4 regions of the Exiguobacterium sp. U13-1 genome follow, and region 1 is predicted to be linked to each of the others. Evidence: riboswitches for the same ligand, from Rfam matches in the RefSeq annotation. Region 1 holds a riboswitch; each other region holds the start of a gene.
The links. A riboswitch is a leader RNA that binds a small molecule or an ion and turns the genes downstream of it on or off. The one in region 1 is predicted to bind S-adenosylmethionine.
Positions count from the first base shown of each region.

Region 1 (5,839 bases):
AGCGGTAAACGCTCGGATATCGTCTTCTTCCAGAACACTTATACAGATGGTCCATCGCATATCGGAATCATGCTCGATAGCGAACACTTCATCCATGCAGGCGGTTCACAACTTCAAATCAACTCGATTTACGAACCGCGTTGGCAAGAGCATTTCCTCGGATTTAAATCGATGTAAGACAAAAAAGACGAATCCGTCGAAATCGACGGGTTCGTCTCTTCTTATCGCAATACGTTAAAATGTCATCTCGACGTATTTCGTTACTTGTCGATCCATCAAGTATAACTCGATCTGTTCACGGTAGGCTTTATAGTGATCGGATGCGATATGCGCTTCAAGTGCCTCTTCATCACGATACACTTCATACAGCATGAATTGATGCTCATCCTCGATCGATTGATGTAAGGAATAACGTAAGCACCCTTCTTCTTTTTGTGAGGCATGATAGACCGTTTGTAGAATCGGGAAGACTTGATCCGCAAGTCCTGCTTTGATTGTAAGTACAGCGTTGACGACGATTTCTCCCATGTTTCATTATCCCCTTTCGTGATTACCTGTATCTGTACCCATTTTCACGAAAAGACACACGTCAAAGGAGCCTGAAGATGCAAACTAAACTTTTTGAAGCACTTGAACAATTCGAACCCACGATGATCGCGTTACGTCGTGATTTTCATCGACATCCGGAACTCTCTTTCCAGGAAGTCCGCACACAAGAACGGATTGCAAACTTTTATGCGGAGCAGGGCATCCCTCACGAAACAGCCGTCGGAGGTCGTGGTGTCGTCGCGACGATCGAAGGCAAACAACCTGGTCCGACGATTGCTGTTCGTGCAGATTTTGATGCCTTACCGCTTCAAGAAGAGACGACACTCGCTTTCCGGTCGATTCACCCTGGTGTCATGCATGCATGTGGACACGATGGGCATACGGCGATGGTGATGGCCCTTGCTGCTACACTCTATCCATTACGGGATCAATTGCAAGGAACGATTCGAATCATCCACCAGCATGGTGAAGAGGTCTTTCCCGGTGGCGCGATCCAAATGATTGAAGCCGGTGTCCTCGAAGGCGTCGATGCGATCTTCGAGACACATCTCGAAAATGATTTACCGGTCGGTACGATCGGTTTTCGAGAAGGACATACATTATGCGCGATCGATGAATTCGAAATCATCGTTCACGGTCAAGGCGGGCATGCCCAGGCACCGCACAAAACAAAAGATGCGCTTGTCGCCGGTGCACAACTGGTCTGTAACCTCCAACACCTTGTCAGTCGACGGGTCGATCCGTTCGAACCCGCTGTCCTTGCGATCGGGTCCTTCCATGCGGGAACGGCTCCGAACATCGTCACAGGTGAAGCACGCATCGTCGGGGAGATTCGGACGTTCAACGAGACACTACGACATCAGCTCCGACAAGAAGTCGACCTTATCGCCAAAACAACGTGTGCCGGCATCGGTGCCACCTATTCGATTGACTTCACGACGGGTTACCCGGCGCTTTGGAATCATCCGGACGAGACAAAACTCGTTCAGGAAGCCGCTTCTTTCTTACCGGAAGCATCTGTCCGGTCACTCACACCGATGATGGCGGCGGATGACTTCGCACATTACTTAACGCACGTACCGGGTAGTTATTTCTTCACCGGCTCCGGATATACGGACGGTCGCGTCAATCATCCGCAACATCATCCGCAGTACGAGATCAACGAACAGGCGTTGTTGGTTGGTGCGAAAACACTCGGAGCGACCGTTTTACGTGCCTTGAAACCTAAGGATTGACTTTTTTTCTTTGTGAATGGTATCATCACAACAATGATAACGAATGACATCAACTTCATATACCCTTATCAAGAGTGGACCGAGAGATCTGGATCGATGACGTCCCAGCAACCTGCGCATAGCAAGGTGCTACGACCAGCAAAGCGAAAGCTTTGGTTGATAAAAAGCGGCGACTCCTTTTGCAACCAAGCGAAGGAGTCGTTTTCGTTTTTCTCGCTGTCAGACATACAATGGGAATTTCCCACGGAGAGGAAGATACGGATGGAAAAAGCAACATTTGCAGGTGGATGTTTTTGGTGTATGGTGACACCGTTTGAAGAATTACCAGGAATCGAGGGAATCGTATCAGGTTACATGGGTGGACACGTCGATCACCCGACATACGAGCAAGTTAAAACAGGAACGACAGGACATCTCGAAGTCGTTCAAATCACGTTTGATCCGAGTCTGTTCCCGTACGAGCGTCTGCTCGAACTCTACTGGCCACAAACGGATCCGACGGATGCAGACGGTCAGTTCCAAGATCGCGGCACGCAGTACGCACCAGCAATCTTCTATCATACGGATGCTCAGCATGAAGCAGCGATCGCTTCTCGTGACGCTCTTGCTGCAAGCAATCGTTTCAAACAACCGATCGTGACGCGGATCGATGCCGCTTCTGAGTTTTATCCGGCGGAAGAGTACCATCAAGACTTCCATAAGAAAAATCCAGAACACTATAAAAAAGATCGTGCTGCTTCTGGTCGCGATGCCTTCATCGAGCAAGAATGGAAAGATACGACGACGGTCTAATCACCTCGAACCATACACAGTAGCTGAGACTGATTTCAAGCATCTCGTTCTTCCCCTACTTTCCAGTAGAAAGTGGAGGATGACCGAGATGTCATTGGAGTCAGTTTTTTGTATGTAAACCAACTGCTTTGTCCTTTGCGTCACCCTTGCATAAATTTGTAATCGTTTACAAATGAAGCCTTTTGTTTTACGGTTAACAAAAATTAACCAGTTAAAAAGGAGATGATTGGATGGAACAAAAAGCGATTCATATACTGAGCAGCTATGAACAATTGAAGGTGATCAGTGATCCATTACGAACAAAAATTCTTATGTTTCTCGTCGAAAAACCGCATACGGTGCATCAGTTAGCCCACTTGCTGACGTTATCCCGCGCGAAGGTCCTTTATCATGTACGGGAACTTGAAAAGCATGACTTAATTCGCCTCGTCCGGACAGAAGAACAGGGCGGCAACTTGTTGAAATATTACCAAGCGATTGCCCGAGGATACATTCCTGCTGATCACCTTCTGAACTTCGTCGAGACAAAAGAGGCGACTCGGCAGTCGTATCTTGAGGTACTCGACCGGGCAAAGACACGCGTCCTTACGGCTCCGACAGCTGCTTTTGCTCCCGTATCTTCGAACGTCGAGGACTGGATGAGCTTATCGCTTCAAAAGGAACTAACGATGTCTGAAGCCGACTTTCAACGGTTTGCTACAAAATATCGTGCTTTATTAGACGAGTTCACACAGTCTCCACCTGACGAAAAAGATCAAAAGCACTTTTACATCATGACGACTGCTTTAGCAATTGATGAACCACTGTTTGAGAATGACGAGGTTTAAATCGGAGGTGCCCCATGCTACCTGTTGAAATGGATATGCAACACTCGCTGTTTAAAAATCGATCCTTTTTATTTTTATGGGGGTCCGGTATGTGCTCTGCCCTTTCGTTATCGATGTATCTGTTTGTTGAACAATGGTATGTCATCCATACGTTAAACCAAGCATCCTATCTTGGATTCGTCCTCATGGCTACCTTGTTACCCCGTATTTTTCTCATGTTATTCGGTGGCGTCTTATCCGATCGCTATAAACGTTCAACGATCATGCGTATCTCGAGCGGTCTACGGATCAGTTTCATTCTTTGTCTTCTCGTTTTACTTCATGCCGATCAGCTTACGTTGCTGACGATTTTAGGATTCGCCTTGCTGTTTGGTAGTGTGGATGCATTTTTTTCGCCGGCGAATGCTTCCTTACTGCCTACACTCGTTCCGAAAGAACAGCTCACTAAAGCCAATTCACTGATTCAGACATCTAATCAAATCGCCCTTTTTTCAGGTCCGATTCTTGGTGGAGTCATCCTCAGCTATTCCTCTTACTCGTACGTCTTTCTTGTGATTTTCGGGACACTCTGTCTGACACTTCTTTTCACGTATGGTATTCGTGAATCTAAGATCAAGCGATCGCTTCAGCATTCAGCGCTCTTCGAACTAAAAGAAGGGCTGCATTACGTCTTTCACTTTCAGCAACTCAAGCAGACACTTTTTCTTATCATCTGTGTCAATTTCTTTTTCTTTGGACCACTCTTACTCGGAATTCCACTACTCGTTCATGATGTGCTTCAGGGAAGTGCGATGGATTTAAGTTATATGCAAGGGGCTTATCAAATGGGAATGCTCGGAGGGGCGCTCTGGAGTGGTTTTGCGCAGATGAAAGAAATTAAGCTTACCTCATCGGTCCGATTGATTGGTGCCTTAGGTCTGCTTCTCTTCCTGCTTAGCCAAGCCCAGCAGATGTTGTTGTACCTGATCATCCTTTTATCACTTGGTGTCCTTTCTTCGATCATCAATATTCGCTTCATTACGTTCATCCAGTCTCAGTGTGCGGAACAGACGATGGGACGTGTCATGAGTGTCGTCAACGCAGCGTCAAACGGTCTCGTTCCATTATCTTACGCGCTCCTCTCGTTTTTACTGTCGTTTCACGTTTCGATCACGACGATCATGTTGTACAGTGGTCTTCTTATCCTTGTTTTCTCACTCTATTTCAGAAAACGTATTATTCAAGTAGAAGACTAGTCAAAAAAGACAGTGGATTGAAATTCCACTGTCCTCATTCTGCATTCGATTATTATGAAACACGTTCTACCTGATCCTTCGCCTTCTCTTCTGGTGCTACGACTTGATACCGCTTCAAGACAAAGATCCCGCATACCATGACGGCGAGACCGATGAGCTGACCGAACGATAAATCAATTTGTGGTAAACCGAACCAACCGAACGTATCGACAGCGAGAGCAAAGCTTAACTGCGAAATCAGAACGACAGAAATCGCGACGGATGGACCAAGCAACTGAATTCCACGCATGACACAAAAGACGACACCAACACCGACGAGTCCGCCGAACCAATAGAGCGGCGATACGTTTTGGATTTGCCCAATCGTTCCACCACGAAACAGGACATAGGTGACACTTGCTCCGACGAAACCGACGAAGAAGACCAGCGTCGTTGTCGCCCATGCACCGAACGCGTCACTCATCCGAGCATTCAGTACCGTCTGTAAACTGATCAACATCCCTGCCAACACGGCACACACGATGCCCATTACCATGTTCGTTCCTCCTTACTCATAGCTGTTACCGTTCGCCTTCTCGCGAATCCGCTCCAGATCGACGATGATGATTTTCCCGCGTCGTCGAACGAGAATCTCTTCTTCACATAATTTCGTGATGATACGGTTGAGATGACGATAACTCGTTCCAAGCCAGTCAGCGACGTCATGTAAGTTCGACGTCCGCATCTCCTGATAAAATAAACTGTCACTGGCTTCAGAAGCAATCGACAACAAATATCCCGCAAATCGCTCCTCGACGGTATACAACACATGGTGCGACGCTGATTTCGAGTCGGCATACCATTTTGCTGTGATCGTCCGTAATAGGAATTGCAGAAAGACGTTCGTCGTATTGTGCTCGCGTAAAATCGCATATGGCACGCTCAACACCTCGACGTCGGTCACCGCTTCGACCGTATTCAACACTTCCCGTTCATTGATGAATTCGGCGTCACCAATCACCGTCAGAGGTGTCTTGAATCGCAGAATCCGTTGTTTCCCTTCTGACGAGGCAGCAGAAATCTTGACCTTGCCTGCGACGATGAAGTACATCCGGTCAATCGATGCCCCTGTCGTACAGAGGAGTTCTCCTTTTTGGAAGGTTTCTTGACGCAACCAAGCGCGCGTCTCTTCCGTCAAAATCGTATCCAGTCCATACTGTTG
Region 1 is NZ_CP015731.1:871,015-876,853, reverse strand. Features, by position in the region: gene ESP131_RS04555 (C40 family peptidase) at 1-177, shown strand, start outside; gene ESP131_RS04550 (putative quinol monooxygenase) at 235-528, opposite strand; gene ESP131_RS04545 (M20 metallopeptidase family protein) at 606-1,784, shown strand; SAM riboswitch class I at 1,847-1,950, shown strand; gene msrA (peptide-methionine (S)-S-oxide reductase MsrA) at 2,046-2,576, shown strand; gene ESP131_RS04535 (winged helix-turn-helix domain-containing protein) at 2,807-3,403, shown strand; gene ESP131_RS04530 (MFS transporter) at 3,418-4,638, shown strand; gene ESP131_RS04525 (DMT family transporter) at 4,691-5,173, opposite strand; gene ESP131_RS04520 (Crp/Fnr family transcriptional regulator) at 5,186-5,839, opposite strand, start outside.

Region 2 (5,839 bases), 1.2 Mb from region 1:
GAGCAATACTTCATACTCTCGTTCGAGTACCCGAATCAAAGCTTCACTCGGACGGGCACGCAGTTGTAACGGATAGACTAATACGATGATTCCTGTTGGTTGTTCAACCACAAACTCACCTCTTCACTTCATACTTCCTTTTCACGATACCTTATTTCAAGCGCAATCGAAACCGTCCCAAGACGGATTTCACGAGGCGACATGGCGAAGACGAATGACAGATTCTACTTGCCCAAAGACTTCTTCCGTCATCTCACTCAGTTCTTCAAAACCAAATGAGGTCAAGAACTGACGTGCTTTATAGTTACGTGCTTCCACGTAGACTTCGAGTGGGACGGCTCCTTGTCGTTCGAGTTCACGGATCAGACGTCGCCCGATACCATTTTGCTGATATTTCGGTAAGACGTACAGACGAACGATCTCCCACGTTCCCTCAACATCAACAGCATGAATGAAACCGACGATTTCCTCGTCGATGATTCCGACATAAAAATACTCTCCCCGTGCTTCTTCCGCCGTCCGGATCGCACGAACGACTTCTTCTTGCGGATACGCCTCCTGCACGAAATGCGCTTTCGAACGTTCGGAATAGATTTCTGCATACGTATCCAACCAAGATGTGACGGCAATGTCATGAATACGTCCTGCATCAGCTGGAATAGCTTCGCGTATTTCCATAATCGGAACCCCCCTTTGTATTCATACGAATCGACTCATGTACTTTTACCCTCTTCTAGAAAAAACATTCGTTTCCTGCAAAGTTCCCCGTAAACAAAAAAAGTCCGAAAACCCGCGTAGGGTTCTCGGACTTTTTGATTATGCGAAACGTTTTGCTTGTTCTTCAAGAACTGCTGCTTTATCTGTTTGCTCCCATGGAAGCTCAACATCTGTACGACCGAAGTGACCGTATGCAGCTGTTTGACGATAGATCGGACGACGGAGATCAAGCATGTTGATGATTCCAGCCGGACGAAGATCGAAGTTTTCAGCAACCAATTCGACGAGTTGCGCTTCAGGAAGTTTTCCTGTACCGAATGTATCAACCGCGATTGATACTGGGTGCGCGACACCGATTGCGTACGCAAGTTGAACTTCTGCTTTGTCTGCAAGACCTGCAGCAACGAGGTTCTTCGCGACGTAACGTGCTGCGTATGCAGCTGAACGGTCGACTTTCGTTGGATCTTTACCTGAGAATGCTCCACCGCCGTGGCGTGCGTATCCACCATACGTATCAACGATGATCTTACGACCAGTCAATCCAGCATCTCCTTGTGGTCCGCCGATAACGAAACGACCAGTTGGGTTGATGAAGAATTTCGTTGCTGCGTCGATGTATTCAGCCGGGATGACCGGTGTGATGACGTGTTCTTTCAAGTCAGCTTGGATTTGCTCAAGCGTGACTTCTTCTGCGTGTTGTGTCGAGATGACGATCGTATCGACACGAACTGGCTCGTTGTTCTCGTTGTATTCGACCGTGACTTGTGTTTTTCCGTCCGGACGAAGGTAGTCGAGTTGACCGTTTTTACGCACTTCTGCCAAACGGCGTGCGAGACGGTGCGAAAGCGAGATTGGAAGTGGCATGAGTTCTGGTGTTTCTTTCGTTGCGTAACCGAACATGAGACCTTGGTCTCCTGCACCGATAGCATCGATTTCAGCATCAGACATGCTGCCTTCACGTGCTTCAAGCGCTTGGTCGACACCAAGAGCGATGTCTGCTGATTGCTCATCGATTGATGTCAATACAGCACACGTGTCCGCGTCGAAACCGTATTTCGCGCGTGTATAACCGATTTCACGAATCGTTTCACGAACGACTTTTGGAATGTCGACGTAAGTGGATGTCGTGATCTCACCTGCAACGAGAACGAGACCTGTTGTAACAGAAGTTTCTGCCGCAACACGTGCGTTTGGATCCGCTGCGAGGATTGCATCAAGAATTGAATCCGAAATTTGGTCACAGATTTTATCTGGATGACCTTCAGTGACTGACTCCGACGTGAAAAGTCGGCGATTAAGGTTTGTCATGTATGACCCTCCCAAAAAAGAATTTGACGGTGTACTCATTTCCCCTAGTTGAGTGGGACGGTAAAATGAAAAAAACCTTTCCAAGTCCAAAAAATGGTCAGGGAAAGGTTGTGCGTTCTTCCTTTACCCTCTTATCGTTCGAAGTGTTTACTTCGCTTCAGGAGAGCACCTTTTCCCTCATTAATATGTGAATTAATGTAGGACGGTTGCCGGGTTTCTTCGGGCCTTGTTCCCTCCACCTGCTCAGAATAAGAGTATCCGTTACGAATTACATGATATAAAGTTGTAACTACTCTGTCAAGCAAGGTTTCAAATTCTAGTCGAAACTTTTTGAAAGAGATGTTAAACTGTTAATGCTGAAAGCGTTTCCAGATAAATAGAAATCAGCACCAGAAAATGATTGCTCTCTCTTTAGTATGTCATATATAATAAATGTGTCATACTAAAAACGATGAGCCAAAACCAACGTAGGGGAAAGGTGGGGTCAGGATGCCGATGACGGTCCTGAATATCGAAGAACTACTCAAGAAAGAGCATGTGTTCAAACAACTATCTGTTGCTGAACTTGTCGAACATGCGATTCGAAACGAAGAAGGTGTCCTTGCTGAGAACGGCGCATTATCTGTAGAAACGGGGAAATTTACAGGTCGTTCACCAAAAGATAAGTTCATCGTCCGTGATTCTTCCTGCGAGTCTCACATTGATTGGGGTCACGTTAACCAACCAATGGATGGAGACAAATTTGAACAATTGTTGCAGAAGGTTCTTCGTTACATGAACGAAGCCGATCATCTCTACTACACAGAAGCTGCAGCAGGTGCAGATACGCACTTCACCCTTCCGGTCCGTGTGCTCACACAATACGCTTGGCATAATCTCTTTGCCAAACAACTCTTTTTACGCGAATATCCTGAAGTGGCTGCCTTTGAACCGTTCACGGTCGTCTACGCACCACATTTCAAGGCAGATCCTACCGTTGACGGAACGAACTCTGAGACGTTCATCGCCATGTCGTTCGAACACCGAATCGTCTTGATTGGTGGAACGGAGTATGCGGGCGAAATCAAAAAATCAATCTTTTCCGTCATGAACTACCTCTTGCCACAAGAAAACGTTCTTTCAATGCACTGTTCGGCAAACGTCGGACACGAAGGTGACGTTGCCTTGTTCTTCGGTCTATCTGGGACTGGTAAGACCACCCTTTCCGCTGATGATAGCCGCCAATTGATTGGTGACGACGAACATGGTTGGTCACACGATGGTGTCTTCAACATCGAAGGAGGATGTTATGCGAAGACGGTTAACCTGTCACGTGAAAAAGAACCACAGATTTTTGACGCAATCCGCTTCGGAACGGTTCTTGAAAACGTCGTTCTTGATGAAACACGTCACCCTGATTACGATGACACATCGTTGACGGAAAATACGCGTGCTGCTTATCCGATTACAGCAATTGATAACATCGCTGTTCCATCACGCGCTGGTCACCCGAAGACGATCGTCTTCTTGACGGCTGATGCGTACGGTGTCTTGCCTCCGATCAGCAAGTTGACGAAAGAACAAGCGATGTATCACTTCCTATCAGGTTATACATCAAAACTCGCTGGAACAGAGCGTGGTGTAACGGAGCCGGAAGCAACGTTCTCAACGTGCTTCGGTTCACCATTCCTTCCACTCATGCCTGAAAAGTATGCGACGATGCTCGGCGAATTGATTGATCGTCATGGTGTCACCGTTTATCTCGTCAACACCGGCTGGACGGGTGGTGCTTACGGTACGGGTAGCCGCATGAAGCTATCCTACACCCGGACGATGGTCAATGCTGCCGTCAACGGTACACTTGCAACGATTCCAACAGAAGAACATCCGATTTTCGGACTTCATATGCCACTTGAAGTTCCAGGTGTTCCAAGCGAGTTACTCAATCCGGTACGCGTCTGGTCGAATCCGGACGAATACGACACACAAGCGCGTTCGCTTGCTGAGAAATTCCAACACAATTTCCTTCGCTTCGAAAGTGCGACAGATGCAATCAAGTCAGCTGGTCCACGTCTATAAAAAAAGAGCCCTCGGGCTCTTTTTTTAAGCTTAGAAATCGGTAAATCTCTTAAGAAATTAATTCATGATTAACAAAAAAAGAAGTGCACGTTTTTCTCAATCAAGAAAAACATGCACTTCACTTTAGACTGACCTAGCAATATGAGACACATATAAAACACCTTGATTAGGCTGCCTGTACACCGTATTTTTTCGGTGTCAGGTAGCCTAATTTTTCTTGGATTCGTTCTTCGTTATAGTAATTTAAGTAATTAGTAACGCGTTCAGAGACCTCATGGTCTCTTAGTGAATTAAATTTGACGTACTGGAATTCCTCGGACTTTAAATTAGAGTGGAACGATTCGATAACTGCGTTGTCCCAACAGTTTCCTCTACGAGACATGCTGCTTGTTAGGTGATTCCTTTTAACGAATTCTTGAAAGGCGTATGACGTATAAACACTTCCTTGGTCCGAATGAAGGATGACCCCTTCGGGATAGTTTCGATTCTCAAGCGCTATCTTCAACGTATCAATCACAAGAGACGTTTGTTGATGCTCGTATAACTTGTATGCGATGATTTCGTTATTAAAAAGATCCATGATGGTGGAAAGATATTTCGTCGTGCTGCCGTATTGGATATAGGTGATATCCGTCACCCACTTTTGATTCGGTTTACTTGCTGTGAAATCGCGCTTGATGAGATCCGGTGCCGTTATGATGCGCTCACCTTGAGACTTCCATCTTCGCTTCGGCTTGATCCGACATTGGAGATGGTGTTTTTGCATGATTTTCTGTACGGTATTCCGATTGGCTTTTAACTGATAGATTTGCTGTAATAATGCCTTTATTTTTCGATGTCCATTCCGATACTTCGTCTGTTTACTTAGTTCAATGACGGTTTTTTCGAGCACCGAAGGTGCTTTCACAGATTCCTTAATCCAACGGTAATAGCTTGCTCTTGGTACATTCAAAGCGCTAAGAATGGCGGTGATTGTATACTTTCTCCGAAGAAACTCTACAATTTTTATGACTACTTCTTTCTCAACTCTCTTTCGATTTCCATGTACTTTTTTAAGATCTCATTTTCCATCTTCAGATGTGACATTTGTCGTTCTCTCTTGTCATCCTCACTCGCAGAATATGGACCATGTCCATAGGTATATTGTTTACCGATTGGCTGATCAAATCGATAATGTTCGTTAGAGCGATACCATCTCATCCATGTTTTGATTTGAGATTCATTTTTGATTCCGTACTTCTCCATGATTTCTCTCGTCGTTAACTTACCACTCAGCTTATCTTTGACTACTGCCCATTTCACTTCACTTGAATATACGTTTTTGCCCATGCAAAAACACCCCCGATGTTAGTACTTTTTAAAAGTGTACCACTCCGAAGGTGTTTTATATTGTCTCAAAATTTTAGGTTAGCCCACTTTTAGTCTAAAACAGAATCCGTTTTTTCTTGAAGATGTGTTTCTTTTTGGTTGAGCCACTCCTGACTTTCTGCTAGTAGCGCATAGGAACGAGTAAGCGAGACACCTAAACGTTGACTGAGCAGTTCGAACTGATCAAAATCACCGCGATCTGCACTGATTGCAAGCACTAAACAATCCCGAAACGGATGATCTTTTCCTTGTAGAACGACCTTTAGAGAATCTTCAATTGGCAGTTGGTCGATGATGTCGTCGATATCCACAGACAATAACGCATCAATATGTGATAACAGACCGATCATATAAGCACTCTCCGGCTTTAACGTACGCGTCTCTTTCG
Region 2 is NZ_CP015731.1:2,840,360-2,846,198, forward strand. Features, by position in the region: gene ESP131_RS14725 (alpha/beta fold hydrolase) at 1-111, opposite strand, end outside; gene ESP131_RS14730 (GNAT family N-acetyltransferase) at 190-678, opposite strand; gene metK (methionine adenosyltransferase) at 817-2,025, opposite strand; SAM riboswitch class I at 2,154-2,280, opposite strand; gene pckA (phosphoenolpyruvate carboxykinase (ATP)) at 2,515-4,083, shown strand; one part of gene ESP131_RS14745 (IS3 family transposase) at 4,250-5,136, opposite strand; one part of gene ESP131_RS14745 (IS3 family transposase) at 5,136-5,412, opposite strand; gene ESP131_RS14755 (EAL and HDOD domain-containing protein) at 5,502-5,839, opposite strand, start outside.
Region 2: it holds a riboswitch for S-adenosylmethionine, as region 1 does, so the genes downstream of both, metK (methionine adenosyltransferase) here and msrA (peptide-methionine (S)-S-oxide reductase MsrA) in region 1, are expected to answer to the same signal.

Region 3 (5,839 bases), 770 kb from region 1:
AACCGCTGACACCGAGTTTGATCGTCTTTTCGTCTTCTCCTGATGCTGCGCACCCGGCAAATAAAATCGTCGTTAGTGTTGCTCCAATTGCTACTGCTTTTTTCATGGCTGAATCGCTCCCTTGATTAATGTCTTCTGATTTTTCGTGCGACGATATTGCCTGTCGTCTGTAAGCCTTGAACTAAGATGACGAGAATCCCGACCGTGATGATCATGACTTTCGTGTCGAATCGTTGATAACCATAGGTGATCGCTAAGTCACCGAGACCACCGCCTCCAATCGCACCTGCCATCGCTGACGCCCCGATCAAGCCAATCGTCGCGATCGTTAAGTTCAGGATCAGTGAACCGAGTGCTTCCGGTAGGAGGAAGCGGAAAATCGTTTGAAACGGTGTCGCACCCATCGCTTCTGCTGCTTCCAGAACACCTTTATCGACTTCGAGTAACGAGCTCTCGATCAGACGCGCCATGTACGGTGCGGCGTAAAAGACGAGCGGGACGATGGCGGCTTCGGTTCCGATCGATGTCTGGACGATCAAGCGCGTCAACGGGATGATCGCGACGAGTAAGATGATGAACGGAATCGAACGGAAAATATTGACGATACTGTTGAAGAACGTGAACAGCGGGACATTTTCAAGCAATGCTCCTTTTCGCGTGACGACAAGTAGGATACCGAGTGGTAAGCCAATCAAAGTCGAGAATAAGAGTGAGACGGATACCATCGTCATCGTCTGCAAAAATGCCGTCCAAATATCACTGTAATTAACTAGCATGGGCAAGCACCTCCTCGACTGTCACCTGTGCCTGATCGATATAGTGTAACGCTCGTTTTACTTCAGCCGGCTCACCGATCAACTCGACGAGTAAGGTGCCAAACGGCGTATCCTGCAACTCTGTGATGCTCCCGTGCAAGATGTTGACATCGACGTCAAAGCGTTTCGCGACTTGCGATAAGAGCGGCTGCCCCGTGTGATGTCCGAGAAAATGAATCTTATAGATTGGATGTGCATTTCGCGACTCGATCAACTGACGAATCGATGCTGGAATTTCGTCATGCATGACGGACCGGACGAAGTTTTTTGCCGTCTCGGTCTGAGGGCTTGAAAAGACGTCGAAGACCGTTCCTGACTCAATCAACTTTCCAGCTTCGATGACGGCGACCCGGTCGCAAATCTCCCGGATGACGCCCATCTCGTGGGTGATCAAGAGAATCGTGATCCCGTACTCCGCATTGATGCGTTTTAATAACTGGAGAATATGATGCGTCGTCTGGGGATCAAGTGCTGATGTCGCTTCGTCACATAAGAGGACGGAAGGTTGCGTCGCCAGTGCCCGGGCGATGCCAACACGCTGTTTCTGTCCACCGGACAATTGATCTGGATAATGATCCGCCTTGTCCGCGAGATCAACGAATTCGAGCAACTCCGTCACTCGGCGGCGAATCTCATCTTTCTTGACGCCTGCGAGAACGAGTGGCTTTGCGACATTCGTAAATACTGTGTTCGCATTCAATAGATTGAAGTGCTGAAAGATCATTCCAATCCGTTGTTTTGCTTGGCGTAATTTTTTCGGAGACAGTTGCGTTAAATCTTCCCCATCGACCGTCACCGTTCCTGATGTTGGTCGTTCTAACAGATTGACACAGCGGAGCAGTGAACTTTTTCCGGCACCGCTAAAGCCGATGACACCAAAGATTTCGCCTTTTTCGATCGTCAGGTCGACACCGTCGAGCGCTGCGATCGTCTGATCCTTCGTGACGTACGTTTTTTTGACTTGATGAAATGCGATCATTCCGTTTTCCCCCTTCATTCAACAAAAAAGGTCCCTTCTTGAGAAACAAGAAGAGACCTGGATCCGCACAGTGGCAGAATCCACTCCACTCATCTCTCAGACATCTGTCTGATGGAATTGGCACAGTGCTCATAATGAGTCTGTTGCCGAGGTTTCGTAGGGCCAGTCCCTCCACCTCTCTGGATAAGTATTGCGGTATGAAATTCGTATGTGTGGTGTTGCGTTGTTGCTTATGTCGTAAAACTAATTTTTACATTACGGGTCGAACCTTTAAAAGTCAACCAACTTTGCAAAAATAATCCATTTGACGCATATCGATTGATTGACAAGTTATGGATTAGCTTAATGAACGAATCGTGATTCGTCAAGAACGATTTGACAAGTCATTTTTGGTCGTGCTACCATCGTCTCAATGATTAATCCGACAATTCCAATATGATATTTATCAAGAGTGAACGAGAGACCTGGCTCTATGACTTCACGGCAACCTGCAATCTGTAAGGTGCTCCGACCAGCAAAGCGCGGCTTTGGATGATACGGTGAAAAACTCGTGGGCGTCCAAGCAGTGACGTCGACGAGTTTTTTTCATGAATGGAGGAAAAAGAGTAATGATGAACTATCCTGTATTGACTGGTGCTGAAGCGTTTTATTTTCAAGGTGGACCGATTGGTATTCTAATCTGTCATGGTTTTAACGCCACTCCGCAAAGTGTCCGGGACGTCGGTGAGGCATTCGCCGCTGAAGGTTTTACCGTCTATGCCCCGCGCTTACGTGGACATGGAACGAACGTCCGCGAGTTTGAACAATCGACTGCTCGATGTTGGAAGCAAAGCCTGCAAGACGGCTATGAACGTTTACAAGAAACATGCGATCAAGTCTTCGTCATCGGTCAATCGATGGGTGCGACGCTCGCGTTATCGCTCGCCGCTGACGGGATTCCGTTTGCCGGCATCATTACGATCAATGCTGCACTCTCCGTTCCATCCTATGAAGCACTTTCGTTCGAGGACGGTCCACAGTATTTACCGGAAGGAGCACCGGACATCAAACGGTCTGCTTTCGAAATCATCTATGATCTCGTTCCGAGCCGTTGTGCGTTCGAACTCGTCCGTCTGATGGATGAGACGAAAGGACGTCTTGGATCGATCCTTCTTCCGACATTGATTCTTTACTCGGCGACGGATCACGTCGTTCCGCCGTCGAGCTCGGATTATCTACATCAGCATATCGGGACGAATGATAAACGCAGCTACTGTTTACTCAACTCGTATCACGTCGCGACACTCGATCATGATCAGGATTTGATCGTTCGTGAGACAATCCACTTCATCGAACGCTCAAGCCGATTCTCACAGGAAACAGGATAATAAAAAAAACAGCTATTCGTTTCCAAGTAGAAGCGAATAGCTGTGAGATCAAAGGACGACCATCATCGGCTCGTCTTTTTATTTATCTTTCTTGATGCTGCACCGATTGGAGCGGCTTCGGTTTTCCAGGCACCTCATGACAATGGCGGCACCGTGGCTCATACGACTCTGAAGCGCCGACTAGGATGATCGGATCATCGTAGTTCGCTGGTTTTCCATCAATCAACCGTTGTGTCCGGGAAGCCGGATCACCACAGGAAAGACAGATGGCTTGCAGCTTCGTCACGAATTCTGCGCGCGCCAGTAATTCCGGCATCTTGCCGAATGGCTCTGCCCGGAAATCTTGATCAAGGCCTGCACAAATGACGCGTTTTCCGTCTTGTGCGAGTGCTTCGATGACTTGTACGATCTCATCATCAAAGAATTGAACTTCATCGATTCCGACGATTTGTGTTTCCTCCGCTACTGCTGCGTAGAGATCGCGACTCGTCGCCATCGGAATCGCCACGACGGAGTTGCCGATATGAGAGACGACATGCTCTTCATGGTACCGGTCGTCGATTGCCGGCTTGAATACTTGAACGGGCAGTTTGCCGTACTGCGCCCGTCTAACACGACGAATCAACTCTTCCGATTTCCCGGAAAACATACTGCCACAAATTACTTCGATCCAGCCGTACTGATTTATTACATGCATCATCGTCCGACACCGTCCTCTAAAAATAGTCACTTTAACGAGTATAGCCCGAAACGGTATCGAGAAAAAGGGTTGACTTCCGGAAATCAAAATTCATTTTTTCTTTACCTAGAATTTTTGTCCTTTCATTCCAACCGTCCCCTATTTCCTGTACACTGAAGAAGAAGACTCTCACGAAAGAAGGTGTCCCCGATTCATCATCTCTTACATGACATCCTGCACCAATATGGTGCCCTTGGTCTCTCCGTCCTTCTCGCAGGTGGTATCGTGGGATTGCCGGTTCCTGATGAGACCCTACTCGTCCTGTCCGGTTTTTGGATGCATCAAGGCAATCTACCACTCGTCGGTACGATTCTCGCCGCTTACGCCGGTAGTTGCATCGGGATGACGATCAGCTATTTACTCGGATTAAAACTCGGTATGCCACTACTGCATCGTGTCGGACCGAAAATGCGCATCTCAGAAAAACATATTCTTTCCGCTGAAGCCGGATTTCGTCGTTACGGAAAATCGGTCTTGATCATCGGTTACTACATACCCGGTCTCCGCCAACTCTCTGCCTTTTTTGCAGGTGTCTCGAAAATGCCATTTCGCGTGTTTGCAAGTTACGCGTATACAGGTGCGTTGATTTGGATCAGCGTGTTCTTAGGTGCCGGCTACTTCGTCGGTCGTCATCTCTCGTTCCACAAAGTCATGGATTATATCTTGGCACATCCGGAAGTCATGCCGTATTTAACTGGAATCGCCGGTGGAATCGCCTTCTCGTTCGTCTTGAAGACGTATCTCGCTTACCGTTCACAATTCAGTCTATACAAAAACAGCCTGCTTCCGTAATGGAGGCAGGCTGTTTTTTAAGAACCGACAAGTAATTACTTGCGGCCGTATTTTTTGTTGAAGCGATCGACACGACCATCTGCCGCGTTGAACTTTTGACGACCTGTGTAGAATGGGTGCGAGTCTGAAGACACATCCACACGGATGAGTGGGTACTCGTTACCATCTTCCCAAGTGATTGTTTCGTTCGAAGAACGAGTAGAACCGCTTAAGAATTTGTACTCAGTCGTTGAATCCATAAATACTACTTTGTTGTAGTTAGGGTGAATTCCTTGTTTCATGGTTGATTTCTCTCCTTCCGCCCTGGTTCATTTGCTGAGCCAGAGTAAGTTACCTTCCTATACTAAACGATTTTTTTATGCGTCGCAATAGTTATTTTTCGGTCGGTGTTTCCTTCTTGACGGTACGCGGTTTTGCTGGTGCGCGTCGGACCGCCTTCTTCTTTTCTTTCTCGAGTTCAACGAAAAATTCTTCATTGTTTTTCGTGTCACGAATCTTACGCAGGAACGTATCGACGAACTCGTTCGACTCGTTCATCGTCCGGCGAATCGTCCAGAGCGCATCGAGCTGCTCTTTTGGAAGCAACAGTTCTTCCTTCCGCGTACCCGATTTTCGGATGTCAATCGCTGGGAAGATTCGACGCTCTGACAACTTCCGATCAAGATGCAGTTCCATGTTGCCAGTTCCTTTGAATTCTTCATAGATGACGTCATCCATGCGCGATCCCGTCTCGACAAGCGCCGTCGCAAGAATCGTCAAACTACCACCGTGCTCGATGTTTCGCGCCGCACCAAAGAACCGTTTTGGTTTATGGAATGCAGCTGGGTCGATCCCGCCTGAGAGCGTTCGTCCGCTTTGCGGCACCGTTAAGTTATAGGCCCGTGTCAGACGCGTGATCGAATCCATCAAGATGACGACATCCTTCTTGTGTTCGACGAGTCGCATCGCCCGCTCGAGGACCAGCTCAGAAATCCGGACATGATTGTCTGGTGTTTCGTCAAACGTCGAACTGACGACATCTGCTCCTGGAACCGAACGCTCGATGTCCGTGACTTCCTCAGGTCGCTCATCAATCAAGAGAATAATCAGTTCGACATCCGGATGATTCTCTTGAATCGAGTTCGCGATTTCTTTGAGGAGTGATGTC
Region 3 is NZ_CP015731.1:100,378-106,216, forward strand. Features, by position in the region: gene ESP131_RS00480 (MetQ/NlpA family ABC transporter substrate-binding protein) at 1-106, opposite strand, end outside; gene ESP131_RS00485 (methionine ABC transporter permease) at 126-776, opposite strand; gene ESP131_RS00490 (methionine ABC transporter ATP-binding protein) at 766-1,794, opposite strand; SAM riboswitch class I at 1,881-1,984, opposite strand; SAM riboswitch class I at 2,234-2,335, shown strand; gene ESP131_RS00495 (alpha/beta hydrolase) at 2,403-3,161, shown strand; gene ESP131_RS00500 (thymidine kinase) at 3,244-3,858, opposite strand; gene ESP131_RS00505 (DedA family protein) at 4,042-4,692, shown strand; gene ESP131_RS00510 (type B 50S ribosomal protein L31) at 4,728-4,973, opposite strand; gene rho (transcription termination factor Rho) at 5,065-5,839, opposite strand, start outside.
Region 3: it holds a riboswitch for S-adenosylmethionine, as region 1 does, so the genes downstream of both, ESP131_RS00495 (alpha/beta hydrolase) here and msrA (peptide-methionine (S)-S-oxide reductase MsrA) in region 1, are expected to answer to the same signal.

Region 4 (5,839 bases), 1.2 Mb from region 1:
ATCTGTGTCGTTCCGGAAAAATTCAGTCAGGAAAAGCAGACGTTGATGCGGGCACTCGGCGCAACCGTCGTCAACACGCCAACTGAACTCGATATGCAAGGGGCGATCGACCGGGCAAAAGAACTCGGTCAGGAAATTCCGAACAGTTACGTTCCGTTACAATTCGAAAACGAAGAGAACCCAGTCACGTATCAGCGGACACTCGGTCCTGAGCTGATTGCGGACTTGCCGCACATCGACTGGTTCGTTGCCGGTTGTGGTTCAGGTGGTACGTTCGCCGGAACAGCGGACTTCTTAAAACAACGTCTCGGTACAAAAGCAGCAATCGTCGAACCGGAAGGCTCCGTCTTAAACGGTGGTCCAGCCGGTCCGCACAAGACGGAAGGCATTGGAACAGCAAAATGGCCAAGTCTCGTTCCGCGTGAACTCGTTGACGAGATTCATACGATTTCTGACCGTGATGCGTTTGATGCGGTCCATACACTCGCCGCTCGCGAAGGATTACTCGTTGGTAGTTCAGCAGGTGCAGCGCTCGTTGCTGCGCTTGATATCGCAAAGCGTCACCCCGGCAGTACGATCGTCACCGTCTTCGCAGACAGTGCCGAACGCTATTTAAGCCAACAAATCTTTGAAAAGGTGGACGAAACTCATGCGTAAGAAGACAGCATTGATTCATGGAGGAACAGGTGTCGACCGGGCAACAGGAGCCGTCACACCACCGATCTATCAAACAAGCACATACAAGCAGGATAAAATCGGTCAACTCAAGGACGGATATGAATACTCACGAACAGCGAACCCGACACGGACGAGCATCGAACGATTGATTGCAGATCTTGAAGGCGGCGCACGTGGTTTTGCCTTCGGTTCTGGGATGGCAGCAATCCATGCCGTCTTCCATTTGCTTGAGTCTGGTGATCACATCGTCATGACAGATGACGTCTATGGTGGTACGTTCCGCTTGATGCAACGCGTCTTACCGAAGTTCAACATCCAAGTGACATTCGTCGATACGACGGACCTTGCAGCGACGGAAGCAGCGATTCAAGACAACACGAAGATCGTTTACGTTGAAACACCGACGAACCCGTTGTTGAAAGTAACGGACATCGAAGCAATCGCAACAATCGCAAAACGTCACGATCTTAAACTCGTCGTCGACAACACGTTCGCGACACCATATCATCAACAACCACTCGCACTCGGTGCAGACATCGTCTTGCACAGTGCGACAAAATACATCGGCGGACACTCGGACGTCGTCGCTGGACTTGTCGTCGTCAAAGATGATGCGCTCGGCGAAGAGATGCACTTCATCCAAAACTCGACAGGCGGCGTGCTTGGACCGCAAGACAGCTTCTTGCTCGTCCGTGGTCTTCGTACACTCGGTATCCGGATGGATGCGATCGAAGAGACAGCACATGATCTCGTCGCGTTCTTACAAGCGCAAGATATCGTCTCGAACATCTTCTACCCAGGACTTGCATCGCATCCTGGTCACGAGATCCAAGCGAAACAAGCGACTGGATTTGGTGGGATGATCAGCTTTGATGTCGGTTCAGCAGCGAACGCAGAAAAACTCGTCGAGGCGACACATTTCTTCACACTTGCTGAGAGTCTTGGTGCCGTCGAGAGTCTGATTTCGGTTCCGGCACGGATGACGCACGCGTCGATCCCGGCAGAACGTCGGGCAGAACTCGGCATCACGGACGGTCTCGTCCGGATTTCAGTTGGACTTGAGGATGCGGAAGATTTGAAAGAAGACTTAACACGTGCTTTCACGTTCCTCGAAAAAGTTTCTGAAAAAACTGTTTGACAACAAAAATAACCCCTGCTAATATTCAGAATATATTCTACAAACTTAATACCGAAACTCTTATCGAGAGTGGTGGAGGGACTGGCCCGATGAAACCCGGCAACCGCGGATCTAATCCGAAGTGGTGCTAATTCCAGCAGACAAAAGTCTGGGAGATGAGAGCAAATGGTTTTGTGTACTGAAAAGTGCGCGCGTTTGCTCTAAAACGCGCGCACTTTTTTATTTAGGAGGGACAGTAGTGATTCGTTTACAAGACGTAGGAAAGATTTATCGCTCAAAGCGCGGAGCAGTCGAAGCCGTCGCGAATGTTGATCTGACAATCGAGCGCGGCGAAATTTTTGGAATAATCGGTTATTCCGGAGCAGGGAAATCGACCCTGATCCGATTACTGAATATGCTCGAAGCACCAACGAGTGGTTCGATCCAAATCGATGGTGTCGAAATGACATCACTGAAACCAAAAGAATTACGAGGCGTCCGCAAGAATGTCTCAATGGTATTCCAGCACTTCAACTTACTTTGGTCACGAACAGTCGAGGAGAACATCATGTTCCCGCTCGAACTCGGTGGCTTTCCAAAAGCTCGCCGCAAGGAACGGGTTGCGGAACTGATTCAACTCGTTGGTCTTGACGGACGAGAAAAAGCTTACCCATCGCAATTATCCGGCGGTCAAAAGCAACGTGTTGGTATCGCTCGGGCACTGGCATCGAACCCAGACGTTCTCTTATGTGACGAGGCAACCAGTGCACTCGACCCGAAGACGACGGACTCGATCCTTGAATTACTCGTCGACATCAACCAGAAACTGAAACTGACGATCGTCTTGATCACACACGAGATGCACGTCATTCAAAAAATCTGTCACCGGGTCGCCGTCATGGAAGCCGGTAAAATCGTTGAGCAAGGTCCGGTCGCGGAAGTCTTCCGTCACCCGAAACAAGCGATGACGAAAGAATTCGTCAAACAATTGACGTCGCCGTCAGAAAACGAGTTAACGTTCGCGAAACTACGCGAACGGTACCCAACCGGTAAAATCGTTCAGTTGACGTTCGTCGGATCGACAGCGGAAAGCCCGATCCTCGCGGAAGTCATGAAGGATTCACCGGTCCTGTTCAATATCATCGGCGGAAACGTCGGTCAATCACAGGAAGGGGCACTCGGTACACTGTTCATTCAGTTGATTGGGGAAACAGAAGCAACACAAGCGGTCATCACGAAGCTTCAAGCCAGTGATGTTGAAGTGGAGGTGGATCACCGATGATTTCATTCTTTGACAACCTAGACTGGGACATGGTGTGGGAAGCGACAGGCAGTACCGTCTATATGACGGCAATCGCTGGGGTTTCGACATTCGTTCTCGGTTTGATCATTGGTCTATTATTGTATGCAACAAACGAAGAGTTATTATTCAAGAATCGGGCGTTTTATTCAATCTTGAGCTTGGTCGTCAACGTTTTCCGTTCGATTCCGTTCATCATCTTACTGATCTTATTGATTCCATTCACGACAGCAATCGTCGGTTCGTTCCTCGGACCAACGGCAGCATTACCGGCACTGATCTTCGGTGCTGCACCGTTCTACGGTCGGATGGTTGAACTCGCGTTACGCGAAGTCGATAAAGGTGTCATCGAGGCAGCTGAATCGATGGGCGCGACGAAGTTCCAGATCATCTATAAAGTCTTAATCCCGGAAGCGTTGCCTGCCATCGTTTCTGGTATCACGGTCACACTCGTCTCACTTGTCGGTTATACGGCAATGGCCGGAGTAGTCGGCGGAGGTGGACTTGGGGACATGGCCTTCATCGAAGGATTCCAGCGTTCTCAAAACGATGTCATCGTCATTGCGACACTCTTAATCTTAGCGATCGTCTTCGTCATCCAAATCATTGGTGACTTGCTGATCCGTGCAATCGATAAACGTTAATTCAAATTTTATTCATATTGGAGGAATCATTCATGAAAGTTTGGAAAAAATTCGTAGGTACTGCCGCTGTATCCGTTTTAGCAATCAGCCTTGCTGCATGTGGTGAAAAATCATCAGGATCAGGTAGCGACGACAAAACACTCGTCGTTGGTGCATCAAACGTACCGCACGCTGAGATTCTTGAGCACGTTAAAAAAGAATACGAAGCAAAAGGTTACAAGCTTGAAATCAAGAAGTTCCAAGATTACGTACTTCCGAACAAAGCGCTCGCTTCAAAAGAAATCGATGCAAACTACTTCCAGCACGTACCGTATCTCGAGCAACAAGAGAAAGAAAACAAATCATATAAGTTCGCGAACGCAGGTGGCGTTCACGTTGAACCACTCGGTATCTACTCGAAGAAATACAAGTCACTCGATAAGTTGCCAAACGGTGCAACGATCCTGACGAGCTCAAACGTCGCGGAACGCGGTCGTGTCTTGACGTTCCTTCAAAACGAAGGATTGATTAAACTCAAAGACGGTAAAACGACAGATGCACAACTCGGTGATATCGCGGAGAACCCGAAGAAACTCAAGTTCAAGACGAACATCGAAGCATCACTTCTTCCGCAAGCCTACAAAAACAATGAAGGCGACGCCGTCCTCATCAACACGAACTATGCGATCGATAACGGTCTGAACCCGTTGAAAGATGCGATCGCATCAGAAGATGAGTCGTCACCATACGTCAACATCATCGTCACACGTGACGGCGATGAGAAAGACAAGCGTGTCACAGCACTTCTTGACGTTCTGCACGAGAAGAAAAACCAAGATTGGATCCTCGACAAGTACAAAGGTGCGGTCGTTCCAGTCAGCAAATAAGTTCACCGAAACCGGCATCCTTCCTATATAATGGAAGGATGCTTTTCATTTGTCTGAAACAGGGGTTAGGGGGAATCATATGCAACGCATTCGTCAACTGCATCCGTTGACACTCGGGGTCTTGTTTGGAACGTTTTTCTCGCGTCTCGGAACATTCATCACGATGCCGTTCTTCGCCATCTACATGACGACCGTCCTGAAGTTTGACCCGATCGATGTCGGCTGGGTCCTCAGTATCTCAGCGATCGCGAGTCTCGTCATGAGCTTCATCGGTGGTACATTGTCGGACCGGTATGGACGACGGGCGATGATGCTCGCCGGAACGATTGGGTTTGCGATCGTCTTCATCGCACTGGCACAAGTCGAGACATTTTGGGCGTTCTTTATCCTCAGTGCCTTGAATGGTGTCTGTCGCTCGATTTTTGAGCCATCCGCTCGTGCCTTGATCAGTGATACGACGGACGAAGCGAACCGATTGTTCGTCTTCAATATCCGTTACGCGATGATCAACATCGCAGCAGCGATCGGGCCGGGAATCGCCTTACTGCTGAGTGCGGGGAACACGTCCGCGACGTTTTACATCACGGCGTTCGTCTATATCGTATACGGGGTGATGATTGGATTCTTATTCAAACGCCATCCGATCACCGAGACGCACGGTGGCAAGAAGGTCTCGTTCGGAGCGACGGTTCGTCTGTTACGGACGGACATCGCCTTTACACTCGCACTCGCCGGCATTATCTTCGGGGTCTTTGGTTACAGCCAGTTCAACTCGACCTTGCCACAGTTCTTGACGGAGACGTCACTGCTTGAAGGCGGAAAGACACTCTATGCGATCTTGATCACGATCAATGCGATCACCGTCTTGATCGTCCAATATCCGATCATGAAGTTCGGTGTCAAAACGTCACCGCTCGTCTCGATCACGACCGGGATTGCGACAGTTGCGATCGGATTGTTCATCATCGGTAATGTGAGTTCAATTTGGCTGATGGTTGTCGCGATGGTTATCTTCACGTGCGGGGAAGTCATGATGTTCACGATGACCGACATCTTGACCGATCGGTTTGCCAAACCGGAATTACGGGGCAGTTATTTCGGGGCGATGGGCTTGACGTCGATCGGACAATCCATCGGTCCGATCGCTGGAGGACATTTGTTAAGTTTATATGGAGCGGACCGTCCGTTACCGATTTTCGGGATATTAGCGGGCTTGACATTATTCGGAATACCA
Region 4 is NZ_CP015731.1:2,895,260-2,901,098, reverse strand. Features, by position in the region: gene ESP131_RS15035 (PLP-dependent cysteine synthase family protein) at 1-657, shown strand, start outside; gene ESP131_RS15030 (bifunctional cystathionine gamma-lyase/homocysteine desulfhydrase) at 650-1,816, shown strand; SAM riboswitch class I at 1,874-1,978, shown strand; gene ESP131_RS15025 (methionine ABC transporter ATP-binding protein) at 2,055-3,077, shown strand; gene ESP131_RS15020 (methionine ABC transporter permease) at 3,074-3,739, shown strand; gene ESP131_RS15015 (MetQ/NlpA family ABC transporter substrate-binding protein) at 3,772-4,605, shown strand; gene ESP131_RS15010 (MDR family MFS transporter) at 4,685-5,839, shown strand, end outside.
Region 4: it holds a riboswitch for S-adenosylmethionine, as region 1 does, so the genes downstream of both, ESP131_RS15025 (methionine ABC transporter ATP-binding protein) here and msrA (peptide-methionine (S)-S-oxide reductase MsrA) in region 1, are expected to answer to the same signal.